DNA from 2 places in the Microbacterium sp. NPDC089696 genome. Region 2 is predicted to be linked to the other one. Evidence: predicted binding sites of a transcription regulator. Region 2 holds the regulator's gene; the other holds the start of a gene.
What was found. Region 2 encodes HrcA, which represses chaperone genes, less so after heat shock. Its sites were predicted from a motif close to TTNGCACTCGNNNNNNNCGAGTGCNAA; they were not measured.

Region 1: the regulator HrcA is predicted to act here: its motif matches at 12,255-12,281, upstream of groES (co-chaperone GroES).

Annotation. Positions count from the first base shown of each region.
Region 1 is NZ_JBIVHF010000001.1:1,094,168-1,109,336, reverse strand. It holds gene rarD (EamA family transporter RarD) at 1-839, opposite strand, end outside; gene ACIPY8_RS05535 (Hsp70 family protein) at 1,036-2,799, shown strand; gene ACIPY8_RS05530 (LuxR C-terminal-related transcriptional regulator) at 2,811-5,384, shown strand; gene ACIPY8_RS05525 (IniB N-terminal domain-containing protein) at 5,504-6,208, shown strand; gene ACIPY8_RS05520 (dynamin family protein) at 6,630-8,264, opposite strand; gene ACIPY8_RS05515 (dynamin family protein) at 8,261-10,165, opposite strand; gene ACIPY8_RS05510 (hypothetical protein) at 10,238-10,477, opposite strand; gene ACIPY8_RS05505 (hypothetical protein) at 10,559-11,653, opposite strand; gene groES (co-chaperone GroES) at 11,872-12,168, opposite strand; gene ACIPY8_RS05495 (SAM-dependent methyltransferase) at 12,332-13,531, shown strand; gene ACIPY8_RS05490 (hypothetical protein) at 13,534-14,724, opposite strand; gene ACIPY8_RS05485 (hypothetical protein) at 14,727-15,169, opposite strand, start outside.
Region 2 is NZ_JBIVHF010000003.1:5,229-20,397, forward strand. It holds gene ACIPY8_RS16320 (ABC transporter family substrate-binding protein) at 1-1,383, opposite strand, end outside; gene ACIPY8_RS16325 (dipeptide ABC transporter ATP-binding protein) at 1,502-3,448, opposite strand; gene ACIPY8_RS16330 (ABC transporter permease) at 3,445-4,371, opposite strand; gene ACIPY8_RS16335 (ABC transporter permease) at 4,371-5,354, opposite strand; gene lepA (translation elongation factor 4) at 5,595-7,448, shown strand; gene ACIPY8_RS16345 (DUF1990 family protein) at 7,449-7,982, shown strand; gene ACIPY8_RS16350 (DUF1990 family protein) at 7,993-8,646, shown strand; gene hemW (radical SAM family heme chaperone HemW) at 8,648-9,865, shown strand; gene ACIPY8_RS16360 (carboxylesterase/lipase family protein) at 9,881-11,296, opposite strand; gene hrcA (heat-inducible transcriptional repressor HrcA) at 11,389-12,420, shown strand; gene dnaJ (molecular chaperone DnaJ) at 12,456-13,571, shown strand; gene ACIPY8_RS16375 (16S rRNA (uracil(1498)-N(3))-methyltransferase) at 13,585-14,313, shown strand; gene ACIPY8_RS16380 (HIT domain-containing protein) at 14,358-14,705, shown strand; gene ACIPY8_RS16385 (PhoH family protein) at 14,767-15,169, shown strand, end outside.

The DNA of each region.
Region 1 (15,169 bases), on a different contig from region 2:
AATCCGATCCACCGTTCGAGGGGCATCGGCTCACCCAGGACGACGGCGCCGATGAGGAACTGCATGATCGGGGTGATGAACTGGATCATGCCGATCACCGTCAGATGGATGCGACGCGCTCCGGCCGCGAACAGGAGGAGCGGGACCGCCGTGGCGACGCCGGCGAACGCGAGGAGGGCGGCGTGCCACGGGCCGTTGGCACCCATCGTGATCCCCTCCGGGGTGGTCGCGACGAGGACGAGCTGGACCACCGCGATCGGGATGAGCCAGAAGGACTCGAGCGTCAGCCCGCTCACGGCGTCGACCGCAGGACCGATCTTCTTCTTGATGAGTCCGTAGAGCCCGAAGGACGCGGTGAGCGACAGCGCGATCCACGGGAAGGAGCCGTAGAGCACGACGATCACGACCACGGCGACCGCCGCGATGCCGATCGCCGTCCACTGGAGGCGGCGGATCCGCTCCTTGAGGACGAAGACGCCGAGGAGCACGGTGGTGATCGGATTGATGAAGTACCCGAGGCTGGTCTCCAGGACGTGCCCCGTCAGGGTGCCGATGAGGAAGACCTGCCAGTTCACGTAGATCAGCAGGCCGGCGAGCGCCGTCCATCCGAGAAGGCGCGGCTGACGGATGATGACGCGGAACGCCGCCCATCCGCGCATGACCGTGAGCAGGATCACGCAGAACACGAGCGACAGCAGGACGCGCCAGGCGACGACCTCCCACGGCCCTGTGGGCGTCAGCAGCAGGAAGTACAGCGGCAGCACGCCCCAGAGCAGATACGCGCCGCCCGCGTAAGCGACCCCGGCGGTCTGGGTGCTTCGGGGGGCGGGGCTCGTCAGGGTCACCGCACAACCCTAATGCCGGACGCGATCAAGCCCTCGCCGCCGTCATGCCGCGTGCGGACCTTGGCAGGATTCGCGCGCGATATGGCGGAATGCCGATTTTGAGCACCGCCTCGGATACCCCTATCGCTCGCCCCACGAACGTCTTATAGTGAGCGTGTCCGACACCTACTGGGGATGGTAGACGGAAGCGATGAGCGAGTTCGAGTACGTGCTCGCGCTGGAACTGGGGACGAGCCGCATCGCAGCGGCGACTGCCCGTCTCGCGCCGAGCGGAGAGATCACAGACAGCACCTGCCCACTGGGGCGGCAGGACCGCGGCGTCGAGGCGCTCGCCGCGCTGAGCGACGACGGGGCGCTGGTCTTCGGGGCCGCAGCGGAGGACACCGCGGCACGGGCACCCGAGCGCGCTCTCCGTGGCTTCACCGCGCACGTGGGCGATGAGATCCCCCTGGTGGCGGGCGACCGCGCGATCACCGCGGCGGATCTCACGGCCGAGTTCGTCGACTGGGCGCGCGACATCGTGGCGACGCGGGAGGACCACGCCCCCGCGTCCCTGGTCGTCGCGCATCCGGCCTCATGGACCGCGCATCGCACCGAGGCACTGCGCGCCGCCCTGTCGCGCCGCGAGATCACGGACGTCGAGTTCGTCTCCGCTGCGGAGGCCGTCACCATCGTGCACGACGAACAGCAGACTCTCGCGAGCGGCGAGGCGATCGCGGTGTTCGATCTCGGTGGCACCGCGTTCGAGGCGACGGTGGTGCGCAAGACCGCCGGCGGCCCGTTCCGATCGATCGGGGCCACGGTCGCCCTGGTCGACCAGGGCGGATCGTCGTTCGACGACGCCGTGCTCGCCCACGCCCTGACCGTCGCGCAGGCGGAGGGGCATATCTCGACCCCCGGATCCGATGCCGACCGCGCTCTCGCCCGGCTGCGCCGTTCGTGCATCGCCGCGAAGCACGCCCTGTCGATCGACGGAGAGGCGACCATCTCCGTGCCCCTCGACGACGGCAAGAGCGGCGAAGCGACCGTGCGGATCACGCGCTCCGAGTTCGAGGCCATGATCGAGCCCTCGCTCGATGCCGCCCTGGGCGCTCTCGAGCGGGCGATCACGGACTCCGGCCGATCAACGGACCGGGTCTCGGCGATTCTGCTCACCGGAGGTTCGTCGCGCATCCCGTTGATCGCGCAGCTCCTGTCGGAGCGGTTCGATCGACCGCTCGCCGTGGTCGTGGACGACGCGGGGGCCCGCGGAGCAGCGCGTCGCGGGATCCTCGACCTCGCCGCACGAGCGCCACGGGACACGATCGCCGATGTCGCACCGCACGGCGCCGGTGTCGCCGCGACCGCTCCTCGACGGCACCGGCCGCTGCGGATGCCGCGTCGGACGGCGGTCGCCCTGTCCGTCGTGGCGGCGGCCATGGTGGTCACCGCCGGCGCCGCCGCCACCGCCTTCGCCGCAGGCCTCTCGCCCACTTCGGCGGACAAGGTCACCGCAGACGGCTCGCGGACCGCGACCGGCCCCGCAGGATTCGGACTCGCCGCACTGCTCACGGTGCCGCTCGGCGACGGCGGCTCCGCCGGGTCCGTGGAACCCGTCGTGGTGCCGGTCGAGGTGGACCCACCCGCCGCGGAGCAGGACGACGACGTTCCCGTAGCTCGTCGTGCGGCTCGATCGCCGATCGCGGACAGCGGCCGCTCGACCCCGCCGGCGCAGAGCACCACGGACCCCGTGCGCACGACCCCCTCGGGCACCACGCCCCTCGCACCGGTCACGACACCGCGGCCCGTGACCCCGCCGCCTGTCGTCCAGCCCTCGGTCGATCAGCCGCCCGCCGAGCAGCCGCCCGCGGAGGAACCGCCGGCCGAGGAACCGCCCGCCGAACAGCCTCCGGCTGAACAGCCCGCTCCTCCGGCTCCGGACCCCGACCCCGCGGCACCGAGCCCGGAACTCTAGGACGGCACCCCGTGAGCGCCCGTCTCCACGCTGCAGACAGACCGTCGTGGTCGCAGCCGTCGATGCTGTGGGAGAGGCGCCTGGGACCGATGCTCGACTCCCTGTCCGAGCGGTCGGTCGGGCCGCGCGCCGTCCTGGTCGGGGCTGCCGGGTCGGGGAAGACGGCGACGCTGCATCGCGTGCGCACGCAGCTGGCGCGCGAGGGCCGCCGCGTCCATGTCGCGGGCTCCGGCGACGGGGACGTCGACGGACTGCCGCGGGACACGGTGCTGCTCGTCGACGATCTCCATGCCTGTGCTCCCGAGGTCCTGGCAGCGGTGCGGGAACGCGCAGCCGACCCCGACGCCGCGATGATCGTGGCGCTGCGTCCGTGGCCGACGACCGCCGCGGTCCGCGAGATCACCCGATCGCTCGAGGCGAGTCTTCCGGCGGTGCTGCTCGGAGACCTCGGACCCGCCGACGTGGACCGGTATCTGGATGCCGCGGGTCGGACGCTCCCCGGAGCCTGTCGGCGGCACATCCTCGAGATCACCGCGGGCGTCACCTGGCTCGTGGCCGCCGCGTTGGCGGAGCACGCCCGCGACGACTGCGACGACGACGAGCACCACTCGGAACTGTCCAGGGCGCTCGACGCGCGCGTGTCGCACCGGCTCGACGACGCGGACGAACGGGTGCGGCGCGTGATCGAGCGGCTGTCGGTCGTCCCGCCGGGACATGCGCTCACCGGCGCCGCCGCGCCCGAGGCCGACGTGCGCGAGGGGCATGCCCTCGGCCTCCTTCTGCGCAACGGCGACCTGCTCCCCCTCGTGCGGCGCTGCGTGCGATCGGCTCTCCCCGCGGCGAGGATCGCCGAGCTCGGCGCGACCGTCGCCGTCGAGGTTCTCCGCTCCTCCCCCGAAGACCCGGTGCTCGAAGGGCTGCTCGCGTCGACTCGCGACGACGCCGCCCGAGACGCCGTGATCCGCCATGCCGACGGACTCCGCGACAGCCACCCGGATCGTGCCGTCGCGCTCTACCGACGGGTCGTGGACGGTTCGCGTCCGGATCCGGCCCTTCCCGGACTCGCGGAGGCGCTCTGGGCGGCCGGGGATCTCGATGCCGCGATCGCCGTCGTGGATGCCGTCCCGGCCCCGGCCGGCGAGCGACGACTCGTGGACCTCGCCGGAGGCGTGTGGTCGGCGCGCGGCATGATGCGACGCGCGGCGGCGATCCACCGGACCTCGCCGCCCGCGGGCGCGGCGGTCTCCGCGGGCGCGACGATCGCCGCGATCGGCGTCGGCGCCCCTCTCGGAGTCGCACCCCTCGGGACCGACGACATCGCTGCGGGTCTGCCGACCACCGCGGAGGTCTCGGCCGATCTGCTCCGACGGGGGCTGTCCGCCTCGATCAGCTCCGCCCCCGCGGGCACCGCACCCGACAGCGCACTGGCCGACCTCGTGCGGGCAGCCGAGATGTACACGAGCTCGCGGAGCACGGGACCGGTCCCGGAGCTCCCGGCCGTCATCGCCGCCGCTGTCGCTCTGGATCTCGGAGCTCCGCGCACGGCCCGATCGATCATCGACGACGCCATCGGCGGCGGGCACGGGGGCCTGTGGGCCCGACCACGGCTGCTGCTCTGGCGGGCATGGATCGCCGTGCAGCGTGCGCGGCCGAACCACGCCAGGGAGGCGCTCGACGCGGCCCGCGAGATCGCTCCGCGCCTCTCCGCCCGCGACGCGTTCCTCGCCGGCGCCGTCGAGCTCGCGATCGCCCGCCGGTACGACGATGCCTCGGGGTTGGAGACCGTGTGGCGTCGAGCCCGCGTCGCGCTGCTGCGCATCGATGCGGACCTCTACCTCCTGCATCCGCTCGCCGAGTACCTCGGTGCGGCGGCGAGACTGGGTGAGACGGAGCAGTCCCGTCGGCATCTCGAGGAGGCGCTCGCGATCGTCGCCGACCTCGGAGATCCCGCCCTCTGGATCACGCACCTGCGGTGGGCGGGCGTGCAGCAGGGCATCCTTCTCGGCGATCCCGGTGTCGTCGCGCCGCACGCGAAGGCGCTCGTCGCCGCCTCGGCCGACAGCCACGTGGCGGCCGTCATGGCGAAGGCCGGTCGGGTGTGGACCTCCGTGCTCGCGGGACACGTCGACGCCGATGCCGTGGAGGCCGCGGCCGAGGGTCTCGCCTCCGTCGGTCTGCGATGGGACGGTGCCCGCCTCGCCGGTCACGGGGCCGGCCGCGCCGATGACCGCAAGGTCGCCTCCCGCCTTCTCGCGTGCGCGCGGGAGCTGCATCCGACCGACGGACAGCGTCGGGTCGCCGAGCCCGGGCCGACCCGCGACGCCGCACAGCCCGTGCCGGAGGAGCTGCTGAGCGAACGCGAGCTCGAAGTGGCCAGGCTCGTGCTGCAGGGCAAGACCTACGCCGAGATCGGCGAGGCGATCTTCATCTCTCCGCGCACCGCGGAGCACCACATCGCACACATCCGGCATCGACTCGGTGCGACGTCCCGGTCGGACGTGATCGCCAAGCTGCGTCAGCTGATCCTCGACGACCGCGACCACCCGACCGCACCCCCCACACTCCCCCTTCGGGCATCGGGGTGAACCCCGATGCCTTCGACAGGGGATGCGAATACGCTCCGAGACAGGATCCGGGGACGCCGGCGGACACTCCTCCGGCGGGATCCACACCACTCAGTCAGATCGGCAAGGGGGAACTGCTCATGACGACACCGATCGAGGCGATAGCCGACGCGCTGCTCGCCTTCATCCTCACGCTCCTGCGCGACCCCGATGCGGCCGCCGAGTTCGCGGCCGATCCGGCAGGCGGCCTCGCGGACCAGAACCTCGAGACGGCCTGCATGCGGGATCTCGCTGCGGTGCGTCCCGTGATCGTGGACCGACCGGATGTCGTGGCTCGGACCCAGCCGGATCCCGCACCGCCGCGCACCGACGGCGACACCGAGGTCACCCGCGAGATCATCCGCATGGTGCAGCAGTTCTCGACCACGACCATCGACGCGCGCTCGACGATCGTCGACAACTCGGTCAACCAGAGCATCTGGACGGGCGGCGGCGACGTCACCCAGATCTTCGATCAGGAGGCCATCATCGCGTCGGGAGACGGCTCCGTCGCCGCCGGCCACGACGGGACGATCGTCGACAGCGACGTGGACGTCACGATCGGCGACATCGCCATCGGCAACGAGACCACCGAGGGCAGCTTCAACGGCACGGGGACCCCGCCGGTCGAACCGGCTCCGGCTCCCGTCGAGCCGCCGACCCCGGTCGTGCCCGCCGACGTCGCCGAACCGGCGGATGTGCTGGAAGCCGACATGACCGCCGACGTGGACTCCTACGACGCCGACGCGGCCAGCGCGGCGGCCGCGGAGCAGCCCGTCGTCGACGACGCGATCGAGGAGGAGTGAGATCAGCGCCGTGACCGATCGCGACCCCGATCAGACCCGGGGAGCCCCCGAGCGCCCGTCGACGTCACAGGGCTCGGGGGCGCCCGTGCTGGTGCGGCTCACTCCGCCGTTCGAGGTGCGCCTCGCGCAGTTCTTCTGGATCGTGAGCTTCGCCGCCGGTGCCTTCGCGGCGATCTACCTGTTCATCCTGCGCAGCGAGCTGCTCCCCCTCATCGAGGAGGTCGCCCGTTCCGTGACCGCGGGGCGCAGCGACGAGACCTACGAGTCCGCCGCCGACATCATCTTCTGGATCGTGTTCGGGACGCTCGTCGGCATCCTGCTGACGCAGATCACGCTGCTCGTCTCGTTCGCCGCGCGTCGCCCCCAGGTCCGGTGGTGGCAGTTCGCGACGTTCGCGGCGCAGGTCGCGCTGGTCGCCCTGTCACCGGAGTGGGTCGCGCTGGGAGAACACGGCCCGCAGTTTCACACGGTGATCACGGCGCAGGCGGCGCTCGTCCTCCTCGCGCTGCTCAGCAGCATCCTTCCCCGAGCCATCGCCTGGTCCGCTCGACGCGTCGACGTGCGCCGGAGCGGACCACAGGGCGGCGCTCGCGCCGATCTCTGACGCGACGCCCTCCAGGCTGCGCACCACCACCCGGGCCACGGACCGCGTGGCGGCATCGGCGAGGGGGGATTCCGTGAGTCGTCGCCAGTGGGCGATCCTGTCGTTCACGGCGGAGCCGAGCGTCGACGCATCGGCCCCGGCGGACTCACCGAGACGACGATGCGCATCCGTGCCCTCTCCGCCGACGATCCGTGCGGCCTCCTCCGCGTCGCCGTCTTCCAGAGGCAGGCGCCGCGACCCGGCATCGGCGAGCAGCTCGAGTTCGCGCAGCGCATGGGCGGCGAGCCGGAAGCGCTCGATCCCCGCCCGCACGGCGGCAGCGTCGTCCAGCGGACGCTCGCGCAGCAGTCGCTCGACCTGGAGCACGATCCCGCGGGCTTTGAGGGTCTCCGCGCGCGACTGCAGCTGCGTCCCGACCAGGTCCTGGATCTCGACGAGGCCGCTCTGCGCGATGAGCTCCGATGCGAGCTCGGACGAGCTCCGCGCCCCACCTCGGATCACCGTCACGGCCATGCGCACGCCGAAGATCCCGAACCGCGCGAGGAGGTCGCGGCGGACGGTCGCGCTCAGTCCCGTGACCGACGAGTCCCGCACGAAGCGATCCGCCGAGACGAGCAGGCGCTCACGGTCGGCCCTCTCGAGCCCCGCGAGTTCACGGAAGGCGATGTACTCGCTCTCACGCAGGGTACGGGCCCCCTCCGCGAGGAGCCCGGCGACCGGGACGACACCGAGCGTGAGTGACGCGAGATCCTGGTCGAGCTGGAACCTCCGCGCGATCTTGCGCGCCGACAGCAGCGAGTCGATCCGGCCCGAGCCGACCTCGTCGGAGCGCGAGAGCACGCCGACCGCGCACACCGTGCGGACCTGGCCGACCGAGGCGTCCTGGAAGGCCCGGAGGAACTTCACGTCCGAACCGTGCAGGTGCCGGAGGAGGTAGACGACGGCGTCGGCCTCGGGTGGAGCCTCGTCCGGGGTGAGGAAGCGGGCGGCGCGGGCGGACGTGTCCTCGGAGAGCGAGGCGATCCCGGGGGTGTCGATCAGGGTGACGCCGGTCAGCGACTGCAGCGGCCACCCCACGTCGATCCACTCGACCTGCTCGGCCGTGAGCCCGTCGAGGTCGAGGACGAGCCTGCCGCGCTCCCGATGGATCGGCATGCGCCTGGGCGTGCCCGACCGCGGGTGCAGAGTGATCGTCGGCGTCGCGGAGTAGCGGTACCACGTCACGACCCTCGTGCACTCGCCCGTGTCCGTCGGAGCGATCTGCTCGCCCAGCATCGCGTTGAGCAGGGTCGACTTGCCCGCTTTCACCATGCCGGCGAGAGCCAGGCGCAGCGGCTCGCGGAAGCGGGAGTCGAGCTCGTCGATCGTGCGCAGGGCTGCGACGTCCTTCGCGTAGCTCGCGCGGGTGACACGCAGGAGGTCCTCGACGATCTCGCGAACACCCGCAGTCATCGCGACTCCCCGCCGCCGGGCACCGGAGCCTCCGCGAGTGCGTGCACGGGCGCTGCGGCGGGATCGAGGGACGCCGCGGGGTCGTGTTCGAGCGGCGGGATTGTGCGGCGCAGCGTCTCGAGCTGCTCGATCCTCGTCTGGAGGGCGAGCACGCGCGCGTCCCGATTCGACGTGTACACGGTCGCGGCCTGTTTCGCGGCGTTCAGCGCCTCCGACAGGGAACGGTGCAACTCCTCCGCCATCGTCCCGAAGTGATCTCGTGCGGTGCGCTGCACCAGGCGCAGTCGGTCCTTGAGCTGCTTCCCGACCTGGAAGATCACCTCGTCGATGTGCCGCCGCACGATCGCCTTCGCCTCCTGCTGACGACGTCCGAGTCGAGCGCTCATGTCCTCGCGGTACGCCCGCCGCCCCACGAGGACTCCCGCGAGCAACGACAGGGGGTTGATCAGCGACATGCCGATGAGCCCGGTGACCAGGCCCACCATGAGCACCCCGCCGTACGAGCCGCGCACACCGATGTAGATCTTCTCGCCTGCGCTGAGCTGTCCCGAGTCGATCCCCGAGATCTCGTCGACCGCGTCGAGCACGCCCGTGGTGTCGCCGACCTCGATCGTCGGGAGCTCCGCTTCGCCTTTGCTGAAGAGGTCGGCGACCTCCTCGGACAGCCACGTCGACCGTTCGTCCGTCCAGACGAACGTCTCGGCGACGGCGGCTGCGACCCGCTGGTCGAGCCACTCGGCGATCTGGTCCCAGATGGGCCCAGGGTCGCCCTCGTCGATGGACGCCTCGGCCTCCCGCATGACACGACGGAGGCGGTCGCGGAGGTCGTGCTCCATGTCGGCGACGAGATCGGCGATGCCGTCGGTCAGCATGACCTGCCATCGCGCGGAGCGTCCGCGGAACTCATCGGCCTGTGCCTTCGCGTCCTCGAGCTCCGCGATCATGCGCGGCGTGTCCTCGGGGTTGAGAAGGGCGTTCATCTCCGTGCGCAGCGAGACGGCGAGCTGATCGACGACGGACAGCAGGTCGTGGACAGCACCCCGGTGGTGGATGAGCTCGGCCCGTCCGAGCACCTCGCGCCGCAGGTGGGCCACGAGGCCCGGGAACCCGGATTCGTCGTTCAACGACCGGTCCTGCGTCTCGGCGGCGATCAGGCGCAGGTCGCTCGAGACGGCGAACACCGGGACGTCGCCGATGTCGCGCAGATGCCGGCGGTCGATCGCCTCGACCTCCCGCCATTCGGGGTACAGATCCGTCTTCGCGATGACCGCCGCGACGTTCGGGGAGATGCGCATGGCGTGCCGCAGGAACTGTACTTCGGGCGCCGTGTACTCCTGGGAGGCATCCGAGACCATGAGGACCGCGTGGGCGGAGGCGATCGCCGCCAGGGTCGTCAACGCGTTGGCCGACTCGAAGCCGCCGACGCCGGGCGAGTCGACCAGCTGCAGGCCTCCCTTGAGGATCTCTCTCGGCAGCAGCACCTCCGCCGACAGGATCCCCCGTTCGTTGTCGGGGTTGCCGTTCACGGAGATGTAGTCGGACAGCGATTCGAGCGCGATCTCGCGCCGCGTCACCGCGCCCTCGCCGGGTGACGACTCGTCACGCCGTTCCAGGACCCAGGCGGAGGGCTCCGCCGCGTATCCCACGACGGTCGGCACCGTCGTGGCGACGTCGTCGTCGACGGTGCAAGCCGGCGCATTCACGAGGGCGTTGATGAGCTTGCTCTTGCCCTGCTTGAACTCGCCGACGACCACGACCCGGATACCGGGATCCTGGAGGCGTCTGCTGGTCTGCTCGAGACGGGCCGCGAGATCGGTGCGTCCTGCGGACGCTGCGATCCTCGCGACGTCCCGGACCGCTTCGACGACCGCGCTCTCGTCCGCGTCGGATGTGTCCGTCACCGCGCCCCCTCGTGTTCCTCGTCCCCGCGGGAGGGTGGTGCACCACCCTCGCGCGTCCCCAGTGATCGGCGGTCAGACGGCGAAGTCCGCCCCCGGCGATCCCCCATCGACGTCGGTCGTGACCCCCGGCTCATCTCCCCAGATGACGTCGGGGTCCATCTCCCAGTCGGAGGAGATCACGTTCTCGATCTCGGCCGTGAAGATGTTCGACCCGCCGAGGTCTCCATCGATGACCGAGTCCGTCCAGAATCCCGCGTCGAAGTCCGCCGGCTCGGCCGGCGGATCCGGCTCCATCGGTCCGTCGTGCATCATGTCCTCACGACCTTCGTGTCGGGTGCTTCGCAGTGTACTGGTCTGCCCGACTGCCTTCCAGAGGCAGCCGGGCAGAGGGGGTCAGAACGCGATGTCGTTCAGATCGCCCGACGGGTTGACGACGGTCACGTCCGAGACGTCGACGTCGAGGGATCCGTCGGTCATCGAGTTGTCCTGGAACGAGTCGGTGGCCGACCAGGTCTCGGAGTCGTCGAACATGGAGTTGTCCTGGAACGAGTCGTTCACCGACCAGGAGTTGTCCGTCGTCGAGTTGTCGGAGTTGTCCGTCATCGAGTTGTCGGAGTTGTCCGTCGTCGAGTTGTCCTGGAAGGAGTCGTTGATCGACCAGTTCTCCGAGAAGTCCTGGTTGAACGAATCCGTGTAGGTCTCGTTGCCGATCGACACGTCGCCCATCGTGATGTCGGTGTCGACGTGGGTGAGCGTGCCGTCGTTCCCTGCCGCCACCGATCCGTCTCCCGACGCGGTGATGTTGGTGTTCGCGAACGTCTGGTTGACGTCTCCTCCGCCCGACGGCGTTCCGTATCCGAGCCCGGCCAGCCCGGTCGCGCCCGCGGACGCGGCTCCGGCCGAGGTGGAGATGTTCTGGTTCACGGACTGGTCGCTCAGGGTCGTGCGGGCGTCGATCGTGAAGTTGCCTCCTCCGCCGGCTCCTGCGCCGCCGCCGCCGATGGTCACGTCGTTGAGACCGGAGTTGAACTGGCGCGTGCCGATGCTGATCGAGTGATCGTTCAGCGTCGTGTTGCCCGAGTCGTTCACGGAGTTGTCCTGGAACGAGTCGTTGATGGAGTTGTCCGAGTTGTCGGAGTTGTCCGAGTTGTCCGAGTTATCGGAGTTGTCCGAATTGTCGGAGTTGTCGGAGTTGTCCGTGGTCGAGTTGTCCGAGTTGTCGGAGTTGTCCGAGTTGTCGGAGTTGTCCGAGTTGTCGGAGTTGTCTGAGTTGTCTGAGTTGTCGGAGTTGTCCGAGTTGTCGGAGTTGTCCGAGTTGTCCGAGCTGTCGGACCACGAGTTGTCGGAGTTGTCCGTGGTCGAGTTGTCCGAGTTGTCCGAGTTGTCGGTCCACGAGTTGTCGGTGTTGTCCGTGTTCCCGTTGGCGACGTTGTCGAGGCCCAGATTCCACTGAGCACCGAGCATGTTGTCGTTGTCCTGCGCAGCCATGATGTTCCCCTGTTCGTGAGCGCCTGGTGGCGAGTGCTACGAGTCTGCGCTTCGACGGCGAGCGGGACATCGGGAGGCGACCCTGCGCTTCGCCGGGATCCGATAGGGGGTCCGCGGGGTGCCCGTCCCTCCGGATAGGGGATCGAGTCCGAAGAATCACGGGGACACACGGAAGGGCCCGGATGCCGAAGCATCCGGGCCCTTCCGAAGACGGCGTCTCAGCGGACGACGACCGCGAGCACGTCGCGGGCCGACAGCACGAGGAACTCGTCTGCGCCGAACTTCACCTCGGTGCCGCCGTACTTGCTGTAGAGCACACGGTCGCCCACGGCGACGTCGAGCGGGACACGGTTGCCGTTGTCGTCGATGCGGCCGGGACCGACGGCCACGACCTCGCCCTCCTGGGGCTTCTCCTTGGCGGTGTCGGGGATGACCAGGCCACTCGCGGTGGTCTGCTCGGCCTCGACCTGCTTGATGACGATGCGGTCCTCGAGCGGCTTGATGGAAACCGACACGGTCTACCTCTTCTTTCTTGACGCTGACACGAAAGACTCGTTCGCACTCTCAACCCGAGAGTGCTAAAAGCAGTCTAGGCCGTCGGCTGGCACTCATGCAATGCGAGTGCCAGCCGACCGGGAAGACCCTCCGAGGTCACCCGCCTAAGCTGAGGAGGTGGAGATGACCGAGCTGCGCGCCCTGCTCACGCCCGAGGGACTCGAGCTGCTGGATGCGCTCGGTCCGGTGGACGGCGTCGCCGACGTGGCCCGGACGGTGTCGCGTCTGCGCGCGGCCGGCCACTCCCCCGATCTCGTCTCCGCCGTGGTGGGGCAGGCGCATCTCCGCGCGAAGGCGAAAGCGAAGTTCGGCGAGTTCGCGGCGCGGATGCTGTTCACCCGCGCCGGGCTCGAGCAGGCGACCCGCCTCGGCGTCGCCGCACGACACGCCCAGCGCCTGCGTCGCGCGGGGATCACGCGCGTCGCCGATCTCGGGTGCGGCATCGGCGGTGACGCGCTGGCCTTCGCCGGCGCGGGCGTCGACGTCCTCGGCGTGGACGCCGACGAGGTCACTGCAGCCATCGCGGCGTACAACCTCGCGCCGTTCGGTGACGCCGCGGAGGTGCGGCACGGGGTCGCGCAGGATCACCTCCCCGATCCCGCCGACGGCCAGGCCGTCTGGATGGACCCGGCACGACGGACCGCGGGGCACGGCGAGACGAGGCGCGTCTCCTCCGACGACTACTCCCCTCCGCTGGACTGGGCATTCGACGTCGCCGCCCGACAGCCGACCGGCATCAAGCTCGGACCGGGCCACGACCGCGACGCCCTCCCTGTCGACGCGGAGGCGCAGTGGGTGAGCGCCGACGGCAGCGTCGTCGAGCTCGTCCTGTGGACGGGTGCGCTGGCCCGTGACGGCGTTCGTCGCGCGGCGCTCGTGATCCGCGGCGACCGCTCACACGAGCTCACGGCCGGAGCCGACGCCGAGGACGAGCCGACGCGCGACCTCGGCGCGTTCCTGCACGAGCCCGACGGATCCGTCATCCGCGCGCGCCTGATCGGCGACGTCGCCCGCAGCCTCGAGGCCGGCATGCTCGACGAGCGCATCGCCTACCTGACCTCCGACACCGCCCTGACGAGCCCGTTCGTGCAGTCGTTCCGGGTGCGCGACACCATGGCTGCGAACCCCAAGGCGATCAACGCCGTGCTCCGGTCCCACGGGATCGGCACGCTGGAGATCAAGAAGCGCGGCATGGACATCGATCCCGCAGCCTTCCGGAGGAAGCTCACGCTGCGGGGAGACGCGAGCGCGACCCTGTTCCTCACGCGCGTCGGCGATCAGCGCCGTGCGATCCTCGCCGACCGGGTGCCCGCAGCCGGCTGACCTCAGCCGCCCGACTCGGACGAGGGGACCTCGACCAGGATCGGGTCGCCGTGCTCGCCGCCGAGCTCGACGTACGAGACGCCGACGTCCGACGGCTCGCCCTGCTGGATCGTGAGATACGGACTCCCCCAGTTCGTGAAGCGGATGTGCAGGGTCCACAGCACCGGGGTCCCGTCGTCCGCGGGCTCGATGCTCACGGCGCGGAGGCCGCCTCCACCGTCGACATCGACCGACTGGCAGGCTCCGACATCGCTCACGGCGTCGACGATCATGCAGCGCACGATCCCCCCGCTCTGCGTCCCGTCCGCCGGACGTTCGGCGAGCCACACGGGCTGGTCGTGGAAGTACCCCACGATCGTCGGCACCGGCAGGAAGCCGTCGTCGAGCAGCGCCTCGGCCCGATCGCGCTCCTCCCCGTCGAACTGCGCCAGCATCGACGCGTCCCGAGACCAGCGCTGGATCCACGCGAGCGGTTCGCCTGCGGTCGTGTACCCGACCATCGCCGAGAACGTCGTGCCGTACTCGTCGGCGGGGTCGTCGGGATCAGCGGCCGGGACCGACAGCGACACGCTCAGGCCCATCGTGCCGATCGTGTCGAGCTGCCCGCACTGCTCCTGCGACGCCTTGTCCACATCGAGCACGATGCAGGCGATCTCTCCGTCACGACGCGTGGCGTACCAGACGACGGCCTCGCCGTCCTCGGCGACCAGGCGCACCGACCCGTCGTCGTACTTCGACGTGGTCTGCAGTTCGACCCGCCGCTCCTGCTGCCCCGCCGTCAGCGCGGGAGCGTCGCCGATGTCCCCGAACACCGCCCATCCCGCACCGACGCCGAGCAGGAGGAGAGCGAGAGCGGCCACGATCACGGCTTTGAGATGGGTGCGCAACGCCCCGCGCAGCGGAGGACGCACGGCTGAGGACGGATCCGACGCGGACTCGTCCGGAGCCGTCTGCATCGCGGGCGCGGTCGACGTCGACGGCTCCTGCTCGTGCATGACGGGAGTCGCCAACGACGCCGCGACGGGCGCGGAGGCCGCCGGGTCCGTCGCCGGCTCGGTCTCGGACGACGCCGTGGCTCCGCGCCGACGGTCGAGCTCCTCGAGGCGCCGAGCCTCGGCATCCGTGAGCCCGCCGCCTCGTCCGTAGGCCTTCGCCTGCAGAGCGCGGAGCTCGCCGATGTCGTCGTCGTCCATCGTCAGACGAGCCTCTCGAACTGCATCCCCGCCCACACCAGCCAGCCCAGGCTGTATACCGTGGCGCACAGACCGAGCACGAGCGCCCATCGCGCCATGCTGCGGCTCTCGACCGGACGTCGCAGCGACATCACCGCCGCGATCACCGCCACCACCGCGACGGGAACGGCCCAGCCGACGAAGAACGACGCCCCGAGAGCCACGATCGCCGCCATCAGCGCCCAGGGCGCCAGACGGGTCTCGTCGACGACGATCCCCGCGGTCGTGGGCTGCCAGTCGGCCCCGGAGACGGCATCCTCATCGGGGCCGCTCACGACAACCGGCTCGACGCTCACCGGGCCCGTGGGGAGCTTGGTGTATCCGTCGCGCCGGGCACCGGGAAGGCGGGCGGTGCCGGCGGGACGCTCGACCTCGCCGCTCGGTCCTTCGATGCTCGTGCGCGGCA
Region 2 (15,169 bases):
GTTGAGGAAGAAGATGTCACCGTTCTGCGTGGTGTAGTCCTCGGCGAAGTCCGCGGACGGACGGGTGTCGATCGTGACCTCCACGCCGACCTCCTTGAGCTGCGCCTGCACGGCCAGCGAGCGGGCGCGAGCGGTCTCCGTGTCGGAGTGGACCGGGAAGACGAGCGACAGGCGCACGCCGTCCTTCTCACGGATGCCGTCAGCACCCGGGACCCAGCCGGCGTCGTCGAGGAGCTTGTTGGCGCCCTCGGTGTCGCCGTCCTTGCGACCGGCCTCTTCCAGAGCGTTCACGTAGTTCGGCTGGAACGAGAACAGCGTGAGGGAGCCGGCGGGCTCCTCGGTGTAGTTCAGGCCGTTGAAGACGATCTCCTTGACCTGCTCGATGCTGATCGCCTCGAAGACGGCCTTGCGGACCTCGAGCTCCGACAGAGCGGGGTTCGACGAGTTCAGCGTGAAGATCGCGTTCGCGGTCGCCTGACCCTTGTAGGTCTTGACGCCGTCGAGACCCTCCACCTGTGCGAGGAGCTCGGCGCTGCCGGTCTCGGCCATGTCGACCTCGCCGTTGCGCAGAGCGTTCACCGCGGCGGTCGGCTCCATCTGGATGAAGGTCACCTTGTCGAGGAGCGGAGCGTTGCCCCACCACTTCTCGTTCGGGACGAGGGTGACGACGCCACCCGTCTTGTCGTAGTCCTCGACGGTGTACGGGCCGGCGGCCCACTCCGGGTGCCAGTCACCGAGGAACGCGGTGTTGAAGAGCTCCGGGGTGTTGACGGCCGGGTGCAGGAGCTGCGAGTAGACCATCTCGGGCCAGGCGAACTCGCCCTTGAAGGTGACGATGACGTCGCGGTCGTTCTCGCCGGCCTCGACGGACTCGATCTCCTTCCAGCCGTCGGTCGCGTTCGGCTGGTACTCCTCGTTGGTGCCGTTGTTGGCTTCCCAGGTCGCCTTGAACGCGGTCACGTCGATCGGCGTGCCGTCGTTCCAGACAGCCTTCTCGTTGACCTTGAAGTGCAGGACGGTCTTGCCGTCCTCGACACCGAAGGAGTAGTCGTCGAGGTACGCGTCGTTCTTCTTGACCGTGCCGTCCGGATCCATGAGCAGGATCTGCGGGCGGAACCACGTGCCGATCTGCGTGACACGCGCGTCGCCGTCGCTGTGGAAGTAGTTCAGCTGCTCGGCGATGTTCGAGACGGGGATGCGGAGCTCTCCGCCCTCCGCCAGGTTCTCGCGGGGCTGCGGGTTGTAGTCCGCGCCCTCGACGGTCTGGGCCTCGCCCTGATCGCCGGTGCCGCCGCCGTTGCCTGCCGGCGCACAACCGCTCATGACGAGTGCGAAGGCGGCGCCGAGGGCAGCGATGCCCATCAGCTTCTGATGCCGTTTCATGGTACTCCTTAGTGCCTGTCGGCCTTACTTGGGGATGAGGGCAGAATAACTCCGCGCCTCGCGGGCGAGAGCACTTGTGCACCGATTCGTTACCGGACTGTGCATAAGTGATTCCTCGTTAACTCGCAGCCACGGCCTCGGCGTCGAAGCCCTCCACGGGCAGGATGATCCGCTCGCGGGTGCGCTCGACGTCGGGGTCGGGGATCGGGATCGCCGAGAGCAGCGCCTTGGTGTAGGGGTGCTGCGGAGCGTCGAAGACCTGGTCCACGTCGCCGTGCTCCACGAACTCGCCCTTGTACATGACGGCGACGCGGTCGGCGATGTGCCGCACCACGGCGAGGTCGTGCGCGACGAACAGGTACGACAGGCCCATCTTCGCCTTGAGCTCGTCGAGCAGGTTGATCACGCCCGCCTGGATCGACACGTCGAGCGCCGAGACGGGCTCGTCGAGGACGACGACCTTCGGGTTCGTCGACAGCGCGCGGGCGATGCCGATGCGCTGACGCTGACCACCCGAGAACGCCTGGGGGAATCGGTCGCTGTGAGCCGGGTCGAGGCCGACCAGGCTCATGAGCTCCTCGACGCGGTCGAACACGTCGTCGCGGCTCATCCCGATCGCGAACATCGGCTCGGCGATGATGTCCCACACGGTCATGCGCGGGTCGAGGGCGCCCATCGGGTCCTGGAAGACGATCTGCAGGTCCCGGCGGAGCTTGCGCTCCTCGGCTCGGTTCTTGATGTCGGCGACGCTCGTGCCGCCGATCCGGATGTCGCCGTCCTCCTGCTTCACGAGGTCCATGATCTGCAGGAGCGTCGTGGTCTTGCCGCTGCCGGACTCGCCCACGATGGCGAGGGTCTCGCCCTGACGCACGTCGAAGCTGATGCCCTTGACCGCGTGGACCTCGCCGACCTTGCGCTTGAACAGCGCGCCCTTCATGAGCGGGAAGGTCTTGTTCAGGTTGATCGCCTGCAGCGTGATGGGGCGCTCCTCGCGCGGCACCTTGGTAAGGCTGCTCTCCGGGACTACCGGTGCGGGGAACACCGGAAGCCCGCCGATCGTGCCGTCGTCGGAGATGTCCTCGGCGCGGATGCAGGCCACGGTGTGGCTCGCGTGCCCGTCGGTCGAGACGGGGAGCAGCTCGGGCTCGCCCTGACGGCACGCGTCGATCGCGATCGGGCACCGTGCCGCGAACGGGCACGCGTCCGGGAGGTCGATCAGCAGCGGCGGGTTGCCCTTGATCGGGATCAGCGGCACCTTCTCGGTCTTGTCGACGCGGGGGATCGCGCCCAGCAGGCCGATCGAGTACGGCATCCGCGTCCGGTAGAACAGCTCGCGCACGGGTGCGTGCTCGACCGGCTTGCCTGCGTACATCACGAGCACGTCGTCGGCGGTCTTCGCGACCACGCCCATGTCGTGCGTGATCATGATCATCGCGGCGCCGGTCTCCTCCTGCGCCGTGTCCATGAGCTCGAGGATCTGCGCCTGGATCGTCACGTCGAGGGCCGTGGTCGGCTCGTCGGCGATGATCAGCTTGGGATCGTTCGCCATGGCGATGGCGATCACCACGCGCTGGCGCATGCCGCCGGAGAACTCGTGCGGGAAGGCCTTCATGCGGCGCTCGGCCTCGGGGATGCCGACGAGCTTGAGCAGCTCGACGGACCGGTCCCACGCGTCCTTCTTCGAGAGTCGACGGTGCACCGTCAACGCCTCGATGAGCTGGTCGCCGACCGTGAACACCGGGGTCAGCGAGGTCAGCGGGTCCTGGAACACCATCGCCATGCCGTTGCCGCGGATCACCGAGAGATGCTTGTCGGACTTGCCGATGAGCTCCTGGCCGTCGTAGACGATCGAGCCGGTGACCTTGGCGTTCTCGTCGAGCAGGCCCATGATCGCGAGCGAGGTGACGGACTTGCCGGATCCGGACTCGCCGACGATGCCGAGCGTCTTGCCGGCCTCGAGGTCGAAGGAGACGCCGCGGACGGCATCCACCCGACCGGCCTCGGACGGGAAGCTGACCTTGAGGTCGCGGACGGAGAGGACCGTGGATGCAGGATTCGTGCTCATGCGCGACCTCCAGCCGCGGAGGTCGGGTCGAGGGCGTCGCGCAGACCGTCGGCGATGAGAGCCATCGACACGGTGAGCAGCGTGAGCGCCGCAGCCGGGAAGTAGAACAGCCAGGGGGCGCTCACAAGGGTGCTGGAGCCGTACCCGATCAGGGCGCCGAGCGACACGTCGGGCAGCTTCACACCGAATCCGAGGAACGACAGGGCGGTCTCGGTCAGCACGGCCGACACGACGCCGAGCGTGAAGTTGATGACGAGCAGCGAACCGATGTTCGGCAGCATGTGCCGGATCACGACGCGCATGCCGGACAGACCGGCATACCGGGCCGCGTGCACGTACTCACGCTCGCGGATCGACAGCGACAGCGTCCAGATGATGCGGGCGGGGAAGAACCAGCCGACGATGAAGATCATCACGAGCGAGATCACGAGCCAGTTACCGCCGGCGTCGTTCGAGATCATCGCCAGGATCAGGAAGTTCGGGACCACCATCATGAAGTGGATGATCGCGAGCATGATCCGCTCGTAGGATCCGCCGAAGTAGGCGGCCGTCGTTCCGACGATCGCGGACACGACGGTGGTGCCGACCGCGACGAGCGCGGCGATCATCATGGAGCGCTGCAGACCCACGGCGACCTGGGCGAAGTTGTCGTTGCCCGAGCCGTTCGTGCCGAACCAGTGGTCGGGCGACGGGCCCTTGCGCAGTGCGAGGAAGTCGAGATCCGTGTGGCTGTAGGGCGCGATGAGCGGTCCGACGACCGCGAACACCACGAGCAGCGCGAGGATGACGATGCCGATGACCGCGCCGCGGTTGCGCATGAAGCGTCGCGTGTAGAGCGACAGCATCGTGGTGCGCTTGCGGTTCCTCGGCTTCTCGGGCTTCTCGGTGATCTCGGGGGACACCCCGATGGCTTCCAGGGACATCAGCTCACCCGCACTCTCGGATCGAGGACGACGACGGCGACGTCGGCGAGGATGGCTCCGATCGCCGTCATCAGGGCGCCGAAGGCCGCGACTGCGACGACGCCGTGAATGTCGTTGTTGTTGAGGGTCGTGATGAAGTACCGACCCATGCCGTTCCAGTTGAAGATCGTCTCCGTCAGGACCGCGCCGGTGAACACGGCCGGGATGGTGAAGGCGACCTGCGTCGTCACGGGGATGAGCGACGTGCGCAGCGCGTGCTTGCGGATGGCCTGCTGCTTCGTCAGGCCCTTGGCGCGCGCGGTGCGCACGTAGTCGGCCTTGATGTTGTCGAGCAGGAGGGACCGCTGCAGGAAGTGGATCTGGGCGTAGCCCGTGATCACCAGACCGAGAGTCGGCAACGCCAGGTGCTGCAACGCGTCGAGGAGAACCGGGAAGAAGCCCTGCACCCCCGGACTGGACGACCCGGTGACGTAGAAGACCGTGGTGCCGACGGCGTTGTTGAAGCCGATCGCGAGCAGGACGAGCGCGAAGCCCGCGACGACGGTCGGGATGTTCATCGTGATGATGCTCGTGCCCTGGCCGATGCGGTCGGCGAGCTTGTACTGGCGGGAGGCCGTGTACACGCCGAGCGCGATGCCGAGAACTGTCGTGAGGATCGTGGCACCGAGGACCAGTTCGGCGCTGACCCAGACGCGGTACGCGACCTGCTCGTTCACCGACTCGCCGGTCGGGCCCAGGCCCCAGTCCCAGCGGAGGATGATCCCGGAGAACCACGTCCACCAGCGCTCGATGAGCGGGACGGACTCGCTGAGGTTGCGCGGGCGGAGGAGATTGTCGATCTGGTCGGCGGAGAGCGGGGGACGCCGGCCGACGTAGTTGTTCTCCGGATCGAGATACAGCCAGGCGAGGAAGTAGGTGATGTTCGTCGCGATGACGATCATCATCAACCACCCCAGCAGGCGGCGCACGAGATACTTGATCAAGGTGTTGATTCTTTCTCTTTTACAGACGCGCGCGGGATCTGCCGACGCAACGCTGAGCCGGAAAGACAGTCAATCACCATCTGCCGATCTGCGCGACACGACGCCTGCACCTGGTCTGTGACGGAGTCTTATCGCTCACGGGATCCGGTGTCACGGATTGCTCCCGGGCAACTTCGCGAGAATATCACCGCATCGGCCGAATCGGGCATTAGCCTCCCCTCACCGTAGAATCGTCGGGACATGTCACCACGCGCTCTCACCCCGCTTCAGCCTGCCGCGACGCCTGCGACGCAGATCCGCAACTTCTGCATCATCGCGCACATCGATCACGGCAAGTCGACCCTCGCCGACCGCATGCTCCAGATCACCGGCGTGGTCTCCGACCGCGACATGAGGGCGCAGTACCTGGACCGCATGGACATCGAGCGCGAGCGCGGCATCACGATCAAGAGCCAGGCCGTGCGCATGCCGTGGGAGCTCGACGGCGAGACGTTCGCGCTGAACATGATCGACACCCCGGGGCACGTGGACTTCACGTACGAGGTGTCCCGCTCGCTCGCCGCGTGCGAGGGCGCGATCCTGCTCGTCGACGCGGCGCAGGGCATCGAGGCCCAGACGCTCGCGAACCTCTACCTCGCGCTCGAGAACGATCTGCACATCATCCCGGTGCTCAACAAGATCGACCTCCCGGCCGCGGACCCCGACAAGTACGCCAAGGAGCTCGCCTCCCTGATCGGCGGGAAGCCGGAGGACGTGCTGCGGGTCTCGGGCAAGACCGGCGTCGGCGTCGAGGACCTGCTCGACCGCCTCGTGCAGGAGATCCCGGCCCCGGTGGGCGATGCGGATGCTCCGGCTCGCGCCATGATCTTCGATTCCGTGTACGACGCGTACCGCGGCGTCGTCACCTACGTGCGCATGGTCGACGGCAGCCTGTCGCCGCGCGAGCGCATCCAGATGATGTCGACCGGTGCGAACCACGACGCCCTCGAGGTCGGCGTGTCGAGTCCCGAGCCGATCCCCACCAAGGGGTTGGGTGTGGGCGAGGTGGGTTACCTCATCACGGGTGTGAAGGACGTGCGCCTGTCGAAGGTCGGTGACACGGTCACGGCGGCGCGCAAGCCCGCGACCGACGCGCTGGCGGGGTACACCGACCCCAAGCCGATGGTCTTCTCGGGCATCTACCCGATCGACGGCAGCGACTACGCCGAGCTCCGTGAGGCGCTCGACAAGCTCAAGCTCTCCGACGCGTCGCTCCAGTACGAGCCCGAGACCTCGGTGGCCCTCGGTTTCGGCTTCCGCTGCGGCTTCCTCGGCCTGCTGCACCTGGAGATCATCACCGAGCGCCTGTCGCGCGAGTTCGGCCTCGACCTCATCACGACCGCGCCCAGCGTCATCTACGAGGTACTGACGTCGGACACCGGTGAGACGGTCACGGTCACCAACCCGAGCGAGTACCCCGACGGGCGGATCGGCTCGGTCGCCGAGCCCATGGTGAAGACCGCGATCCTGCTGCCGAAGGACTACGTCGGCACGGTCATGGAGCTGTGCCAGTCGCGTCGCGGCTCGCTGCTCGGCATGGAGTACTTCTCCGAGGAGCGCGTCGAGCTGCGCTACATGATGCCGCTCGGCGAGATCGTGTTCGACTTCTTCGACCAGCTGAAGTCCAAGACGCAGGGCTACGCCTCTCTGGACTACGAGCCCGCGGGCCAGCAGGAGGCCGACCTCGTGAAGGTCGACATCCTCCTCCAGGGCGAGAAGGTCGACGCGTTCAGCTCGATCGTGCACCGGGACAAGGCCTACGCCTACGGCACGATGATGGCCGAGCGTCTGCGCAAGCTCATCCCTCGGCAGCAGTTCGAGGTGCCGATCCAGGCGGCCATCGGCGCCCGGATCATCGCCCGCGAGACGATCAGGGCGATCCGCAAGGACGTCCTCGCGAAGTGCTACGGCGGTGACATCACCCGCAAGCGCAAGCTCCTCGAGAAGCAGAAGGAGGGCAAGAAGCGCATGAAGATGGTGGGTCGCGTCGAGGTCCCCCAGGAGGCGTTCATCGCCGCGCTCTCCGGCGACGTCGAGGGCAAGGACAAGAAGTAGATGGCGTTCCCGCGGTACGAGCGGGGAGCGACACGGCATCCGCTCGTCAGGGTGCCGGCGGGGATGCGGGTGGATGAACGATCGCTCCCGGTCCCGTCCGACGCGCAGGACGACGTCGCCGCACTGATCCGCTCCTGGGAGTTCAAGCGCCGAGTGGGTTTCGGCACGCCCGAGGGGTCGCCGGCCGCGGGGCGCGAAGGGCTCCTGTCGAAGCGCGTGCTCGGCGTGCTGTTCCGCGAGCCGGTCCGGGTGGTCTGGGCCGCCGAGAACGGGTTCGGGTACGAGACGATGCCCGGGCACCCTCTCTACGGTGAGGAGTCCTTCGTGCTCGACGGAGGAGTCTTCACGGCCAGGTCGATCTCGATGCCGGCCACCCTCGGCTGGCGCCTTCTCGCGCCGGCGCTGCGGCTCCTGCAGCGCTCGACCCATGCCCGATACATCCGTGTCGTCTCCGACGAGGTGGCCCGGATCCGCGACTCGCGTCCGGGGCCGCTTGGACATCGGTCGGGTCACCGTCCAGGCGACCCCGGGTAGGCTGGACGGCATGCGGCGCGGGACTTTCCGAGACGACACGGTTGACTATGCGGCTGTGGGTGCGACCCATGCGCCCGATCTCATGCAGTATCCGCCGGAGCGCAGCATCCCTGCGGAGAACTCCTGGCGGATCGGCAGCGGCGAAGAGCGCTTTCAGACCGCGGGCGAGTCGTTGCTGACCTGGACGGCGCAGCGCGCTGCCGGGCTGACCGTCGAGGACGTGCGTCCTGCGCCCGGCCCGGCGTACGCGGGCGTGAGCTTCGACGCCGAGGGAACACCGATCGCGCCGAGCAAGAACGAGGTCGAGCAGCGGTTCGACGCCGAGGGCACGCCGTTCGCCGGCCCCGGCATGACGCTGCGCCTGCGCGGCCGCGTCGCCAACATGAGCGCCGACGCCGAACTGCGCGTGATCTCCGTGACCGAGGAGAAGCGGCGAGTGGGTCTCGTGCTCGGCACAGTAGGCGGCTCCGTCGTGCGCGGCGAGGAGCTCTTCGACATCGAGTGGCGCGAGGACAACGACGAGGTGTGGTTCACGGTGCGCGCCTTCGACGCCCCGAACTCCGTGCTCTATCGCACGATCCCCGCGCTCCTGAAGCGTCGGCGGCGGGAGCTGTTCGCGCGGTACCTCCGCGCGATCTCCCCGATGTACGCGACTCCCGTCTGAGATGGCGGGTCCTCTTCCCCTCGGCGACCCGGCCCCGGCCGACGGACGGCTCCCCGCCGATCTGCCGATCGACGCGAACGTGCCGTTCTCCGCGTACCTGCACATCCCGTTCTGCAGTGTGCGCTGCGGGTACTGCGACTTCAACACGTACACCTCGAGCGAGCTGCGCGGCGCGAAGCAGGAGGACTACGCCTCGACGCTGATCACCGAGATCGACCTGGCGCGTCGGGTCCTGACGGATGCCGGGGCGCTGCGACCCATGGACACCGTGTTCTTCGGGGGCGGCACACCGACGCTGCTGCCCGCCGGCGACCTCGCGCGGATGCTGGGCGCGGCGACCGAGGCGTTCGGACTGGCCGACGGCGCCGAGGTGACGGTGGAGGCCAACCCCGACACCGTCACGCCCGAGGTCGCCCGCACACTCGCAGATGCGGGAGTGACGAGGCTGTCGGTCGGGATGCAGTCGGCTGTGCCCCATGTGCTCGCCGCGCTGGATCGCACCCACCGTCCGGAGAACGTGCGCACCGCGGTCGCGGCCGCGAAGGACGCCGGACTCGCGGTGAGCGTCGACCTGATCTACGGTGCACCGGGGGAGTCCCTCGCCGACTGGGAGGCGTCGCTCGACGCGGCTCTCGCCTTGGAGTCCGATCACATCTCCGCGTACGCGCTCATCATCGAGGACGGCACGAAGCTCGCGAGGCAGATCCGCCGCGGCGAGGCGCCCACCCCCGACGACGACCTGCAGGCCGACATGTACGAGCTCGCCGACGCGCGTCTCGCGGAAGCGGGGTTCGAGTGGTACGAGGTGAGCAACTGGTCGCGGACTCTCGACCAGCGGTCGCGGCACAATCTCGCGTACTGGCGGGGGAGCGACTGGTGGGGCTTCGGCCCGGGTGCGCACAGCCACGTCGCCGGCCTCCGGTGGTGGAACGTCAAGCACCCCGCCGCGTACGCGCAGCGCCTCGCCGCGGCCGAGTCCCCGGCCGCGGGCACCGAGCGTCCCGACGCGGAGTCGCGCATGCTGGAGCGCATCCTGCTGCTCAGCCGCATCCGAGAGGGGATAGCCCTCGACGACGTGCAGGCCGACAAGCGCAGCCGCGTCGCGGGTCTCATCGCCGACGGCCTCGTGGACGGTCCGGCCGCGGTGCGCGGGCGCGTGCAGCTCACTCTGCGGGGCCGTCTGCTGGCCGATGCCGTGGTGCGCGAGCTCACGGACTGAGGGCGTGTCCGGGCGTCAGGGCAACAGATCCATGCCGTCGGTGCGTCGCTGCGGCACCGTCGCGCTCCGGGCGTCGAAGAGCCGCGTCGTCCGCTCCGCTCCATAGGCGGGCCATCCCGGATCGCCCGTCGTGATGAACGAGATCCACGCGCGGTGCATCTCGTCGGCCAGCTCCTGCGGAGGCGCATCGCCCGCCAGCCGCCGGGTCTCCGGATCGTCGAGCCGGTCGAACACGAAGCCGAGTTCGAGGGCATGTGCGGCGCGGAGGTCGCGCACCGGACTGCGCCACGCGAACTCGTACACGTAGGTCGGTGCGCGCCGCGCACGGGCGACCCGGGTGAGGGGCGCGCGCAACAGGAGGTCGGTCGCGAGCTGCCCGAAGATCTCGCCCGTCGAGGCCCCGGGGAAGGCGGAGCGGTAGGCGGCGACGGCGCGGCGCGGGATCCGCATCGCGAGACGCGCGATCAGGAGTTGAAGCCCGCTGATCTTGCCGAGCGCCTCCGGTGTGAACCACAGCCTGTACTCATCGGTGTTGGTGCCGATCAGCACGGGCACGTCGATGTCGGGGATCACCTCGTGCGGAGATCGGGGAAGGGACTCCTCGTCGAGCGCGAACTGGAAGCCCGGCGCCCCACCGAGCGGGGACGAGCCGGCGGACTGCTCGCGCCGGGCGTCGAGCAGCTGCTCGGGGCTCACGCCGAGGAACGCGTCGCGGTCGCGTGCGATGCCGAGCCGCTTCGCGAGCTGCGCCGTGACGCGGCCGGCCTTGGCCACAGGCTGCGCCTCCAGAGGGGCGGACTCGATGATCGCGCGGGCGATCAGTGCGCGGGATTCGTCCCGGGCGAGCAGACCGGCGACGATCGCCCCTCCCGCGGATTCGCCCATGACCGTGATGCGTGCAGGATCGCCGCCGAAGGCTGCGCCCTCGCGGTGCGCCCAGGCCAGACCCGCGGCGGCGTCGCGAAGCCCGAGGTTGCGCGGAGCGCCGTCGAGCACCGAGAAGCCCTCGGAGCCGAGGCGGTAGTTGATCGAGACGAACACGATCCCGGCGCGCGCGAACGCCGTGCCGTCGTAGAGGGAGAGCGCCGCGGTCCCGCGTTCGAGCGCGCCGCCGTGGATCCAGAGCACGACCGGCGCTCCCGCCGCGTCGCGCGGCGCCCACACGTTGACGGTGAGGATGTCGTCACCCGGGATCTGGACCGACCCCAGCAGCTCGCCGATCGCTCCCGGGTACCGGCTCTGCGGAGCGGTCGGCCCGAACGAGGTCGTCTGCCGCACGCCGGACCAGGGCTCGGCGGGCTGCGGAGCACGGAACCGGAGATCCCCGAAGGGAGGTGCGGCGTACGGGATGCCGAGGAATCGGCGGACGTCGCCGACGATCTCGCCGCGGACGATCCCGGTCGTGAGAGTGGCATCCGTGGCGTCGCTCATGATCGTCATCGTAGAGGCGTTCCGCGCATCGTCCGCTGCGGCGGGTAGAATTGGCACTCGAAGTCGGTGAGTGCCAGGCGAGGGGAGATGCGATGGTCAGCGAACGAGGCCTCCAAGTGCTCCGCGCGATCGTGCAGGACTACGTCGAGACCCATGAGCCCGTCGGCAGCCGATCCATCGTCGACCGCTACTCCTTCGGCGTGTCGGCCGCGACGATCCGCAACGACATGGCCCTGCTCGAGGACGAAGAGCTCATCGCGGCGCCGCACACCTCGTCGGGGCGCGTGCCCACCGACAAGGGCTATCGCGTGTTCGTCGACCACCTCGCACAGTTGCGACCGCTCTCCGTCGCGCAGCGCACCGCGATCGAGTCCTTCCTCACGGACCCCGCGGACCTCGACGACCTCATGGCGCGCACCGTCCGTGTGCTCACCCAGCTCACGGGACAGGTCGCTCTCGCGCAGTACCCGTCCTTCGCACGCGCGCAGCTCACGCACATCGAGCTCGTCGCCCTCGCCCCGAACCGTGTGCTGATCGTCCTCGTGACGGACGCCGGCGGCGTGTCGCAGCGCATGGCACAGCTGCCGTCCGACATCGACGAGGCCGACATGGGTCTGCTCCGCGCTCGGCTGTCGGCGCTCCTCACCGGGCGGGCGGTCAGCGATGCGGCCGAGCGGATCCGGCTGCTGAGGGACGGCGACGAGCATGCGCACGACGCCGTGCTGCGCGCGCTGGCGACCGTGATCGTCGAAGAGCTCGGGACGTTCCGGCAGGAGCGCCTCGTGATGGCGGGCGCCGCCACGCTCGCGCGACGGGAGCACGACTTCCGCGGCAGCATCCATCCGCTCCTGGAGGCGATCGAGGAGCAGGTGACGCTCATCCGCCTGATGAGCGAGATGGAAGCGGACGCGCACGGCCTCGCGGCGAGCATCGGCGCGGAGAACGCGTCGTTCGGGCTCGACGAGGCGTCGATCGTCGCGAGCAACTACGCCGCGCGCAGCGGCACGGCACGCGTCGGGGTCATGGGCCCCACGCGCATGGACTATCCGAGCAACCTCGCGGCGGCGCGGGCCGTGGCCCGCTACCTGTCGCGGATGCTCGACGAGGACGAGGCGTCCCGCTGACGCGGGCGCCGGAGAACACACGCAGAAGGGCCATTGTGGCGGACCACTACGAGGTACTGGGCGTCTCGCGCGACGCTTCCACCGACGAGATCAAGAAGGCGTACCGGCGACTGGCGCGCCAGCTGCACCCGGACGTGAATCCGGGGGAGGAGGCCGCGGAGAAGTTCAAGCTCGTCACGCACGCGTACGACGTGCTGAGCGACGACGACTCGCGACGCCGCTACGACATGGGCGGCGGTGACGGCGCGTCGGGCAACTTCCAGGGCTTCGGCGGGTTCGGCGACATCTTCGAGACGTTCTTCGGTGCGGCGCAGGGGGGCGGACGCGGGGCACGCCCCCGGTCTCGGCGCGAACGCGGACAGGACGCGCTCGTCCGCGTCACGCTCGACCTCGGAGACGTCGTGTTCGGCGCCCACCGCGACATCGAGGTCGACACCGCGGTGCTGTGCGAGACCTGCAACGGCTCGTGCTGTCAGGAGGGCACCTCGCCCGTCACCTGCGACATCTGCGGCGGCTCGGGTCACGTCCAGCGCCAGGTGCGCAGCCTTCTCGGCAACGTCGTCACCTCGCAGCCCTGCGGCACGTGCGAGGGCTACGGCACGACCATCCCCTATCCCTGCGGCACCTGCGGCGGACAGGGACGCGTCCGCTCGCGGCGCACGGTCTCGCTCGACATCCCGGCGGGCGTCGAGACAGGACTGCGCCTGCAGCTCCCCGGCTCGGGCGAGGTCGGGAAGGCCGGCGGCCCGAACGGCGACCTGTACGTCGAGGTGACCGTGAACCCGCACCCCGCGTTCAGCCGTGACGGCGACGACCTGCTCGCGACGCTCGAGGTCGCGATGACCGACGCGATCCTCGGCACGGAGACCACCATCCAGGGGCTGGACGGCGAGGTCGATCTCGAGATCCGCGCCGGTGTGCAGTCCGGCGACGTCCTCACGATCAAGGGACGCGGGATCACCCCGCTCCGCGGGACCCAGCGCGGAGACCTGCGCGTCGGCGTGCAGGTGCTCACCCCGACCAAGATCGACTCCGCTCAGCGCGCGCTGATCGAGGATTTCGCGAAGAAGACCAAGGCGCCGGCGCCGCAGCTGGCCCAGTTCCAGCAAGGCCTCTTCTCGAAGCTCCGCGACCGCTTCCGCTCGCACTGACCCGGAGGACGCCATGGCCCTGCACTTCCTCGTCGAGAGCTCCTCGGACGCTGTCGTGGGCGACGTCGTGTCGCTCACCGGCGCCGAGGCGAAGCACGCCGCCGTCGTACGACGCCTCCGCGTCGGCGAGGACGTCACGGTGGGCGACGGCGCGGGCGTCTGGCTGACCGGCACGGCCGAGCAGGTGTCGCCGTCGCTGGTGGACGTCCGTGTGTCCGCCCGACGGGTCGATCCGGCGCCGCACCCCCGGCTCGTGCTCGTGCAGGCGCTCGCGAAGGGCGACCGCGACGAGCTCGCGGTGCAGGCAGCGTGCGAGCTCGGCATCGACGAGATCGTGCCCTGGCAGGCGAGTCGCAGCGTCTCGCGCTGGGAAGGCCCCAAGGCCGTCAGGGGGCGTGAGCGCTGGGCGACCATCGTCCGCGAGGCCGCGAAGCAGGCGCACCGGTCCTGGGTGCCCGAGGTCGCATCGCCGGTGTCCACGAAGGACCTCGCCGCCCGCGCGGCCACGCAGCGGGTGCTGCTGCTCGACCCGACGGCTCCGGTGCGGCTCTCCGAGATCGAGCCCGACGGTCGAGACATCGTGCTGGTCGTCGGCCCCGAGGGTGGGATCTCCGACCCCGAGATCGAGACCCTGGTCGAGGCGGGGGCCGAGCGCGTGCTTCTCGGAGACACAGTTCTGCGCACGTCGACGGCAGGACCGGCGGCCGTGGCGGTGCTCTCCGTCGCACTCGGACGCTGGTGACGGCGCACCCGTCCTGGTGCGTGCACGGTCGGTAGACTGGGATCATGTCCGAACCCTCGATCTTCACGCGCATCCTCGACGGCGACATCCCGGGTGAGATCCTGCTGGACACCGGCCGGGTGTTCGCGATCCGGGACATCGACCCGCAGGCTCCGCTGCACGCGCTCGTGATCCCCAAGACCGCGGAGTACCGCGACGTCACGGAGCTCGCCGCCGGAGACCCCGGTCTGCTCGCCGAGATGGTCGCCGCGGCGAAGCAGCTCGCGACCGAGCACGCGAACGGCGAGTACCGCCTCATCTTCAACAACGGCGCGAGCGCCGCCCAATCCGTCTTCCACGTGCACGCCCATGTGCTCGGCAACATCGAGGAGAACAAGCTCGTTGGCTTCTGACCACGACAACACCCCCACCGACGGCGACGTCACCGAGCGGTTCTACGCCGACGGCGTCGCGATGGTGCAGCTGCTCGGCCCGCAGGACCGTCTGCTCCGCATGCTCGAGAAGGAGCACCCGGACGTCCAGGTGCTGGTGCGCGGCAACGAGATCACGCTCAGCGGCGCGGCGGACGCGGTGGCACGGGCCAAGACCCTCGTCGACGAACTGCTCACCATGACGAGAGCCGGACACGACCTCGCCCCCAGCGACGTCTCCAATTCGGCGCGCATGCTCCGCTCCGACGGGGGCCCCCGTCCCAGCGAGGTGCTGGGTGAGGCGATCCTGTCGACGCGCGGCAAGGTCATCCGCCCGAAGACGCTCGGGCAGAAGGAGTACGTCGACGCGATCGAGGAGAACACGATCGTGTTCGGCATCGGTCCCGCCGGCACCGGGAAGACCTACCTCGCGATGGCCAAGGCCG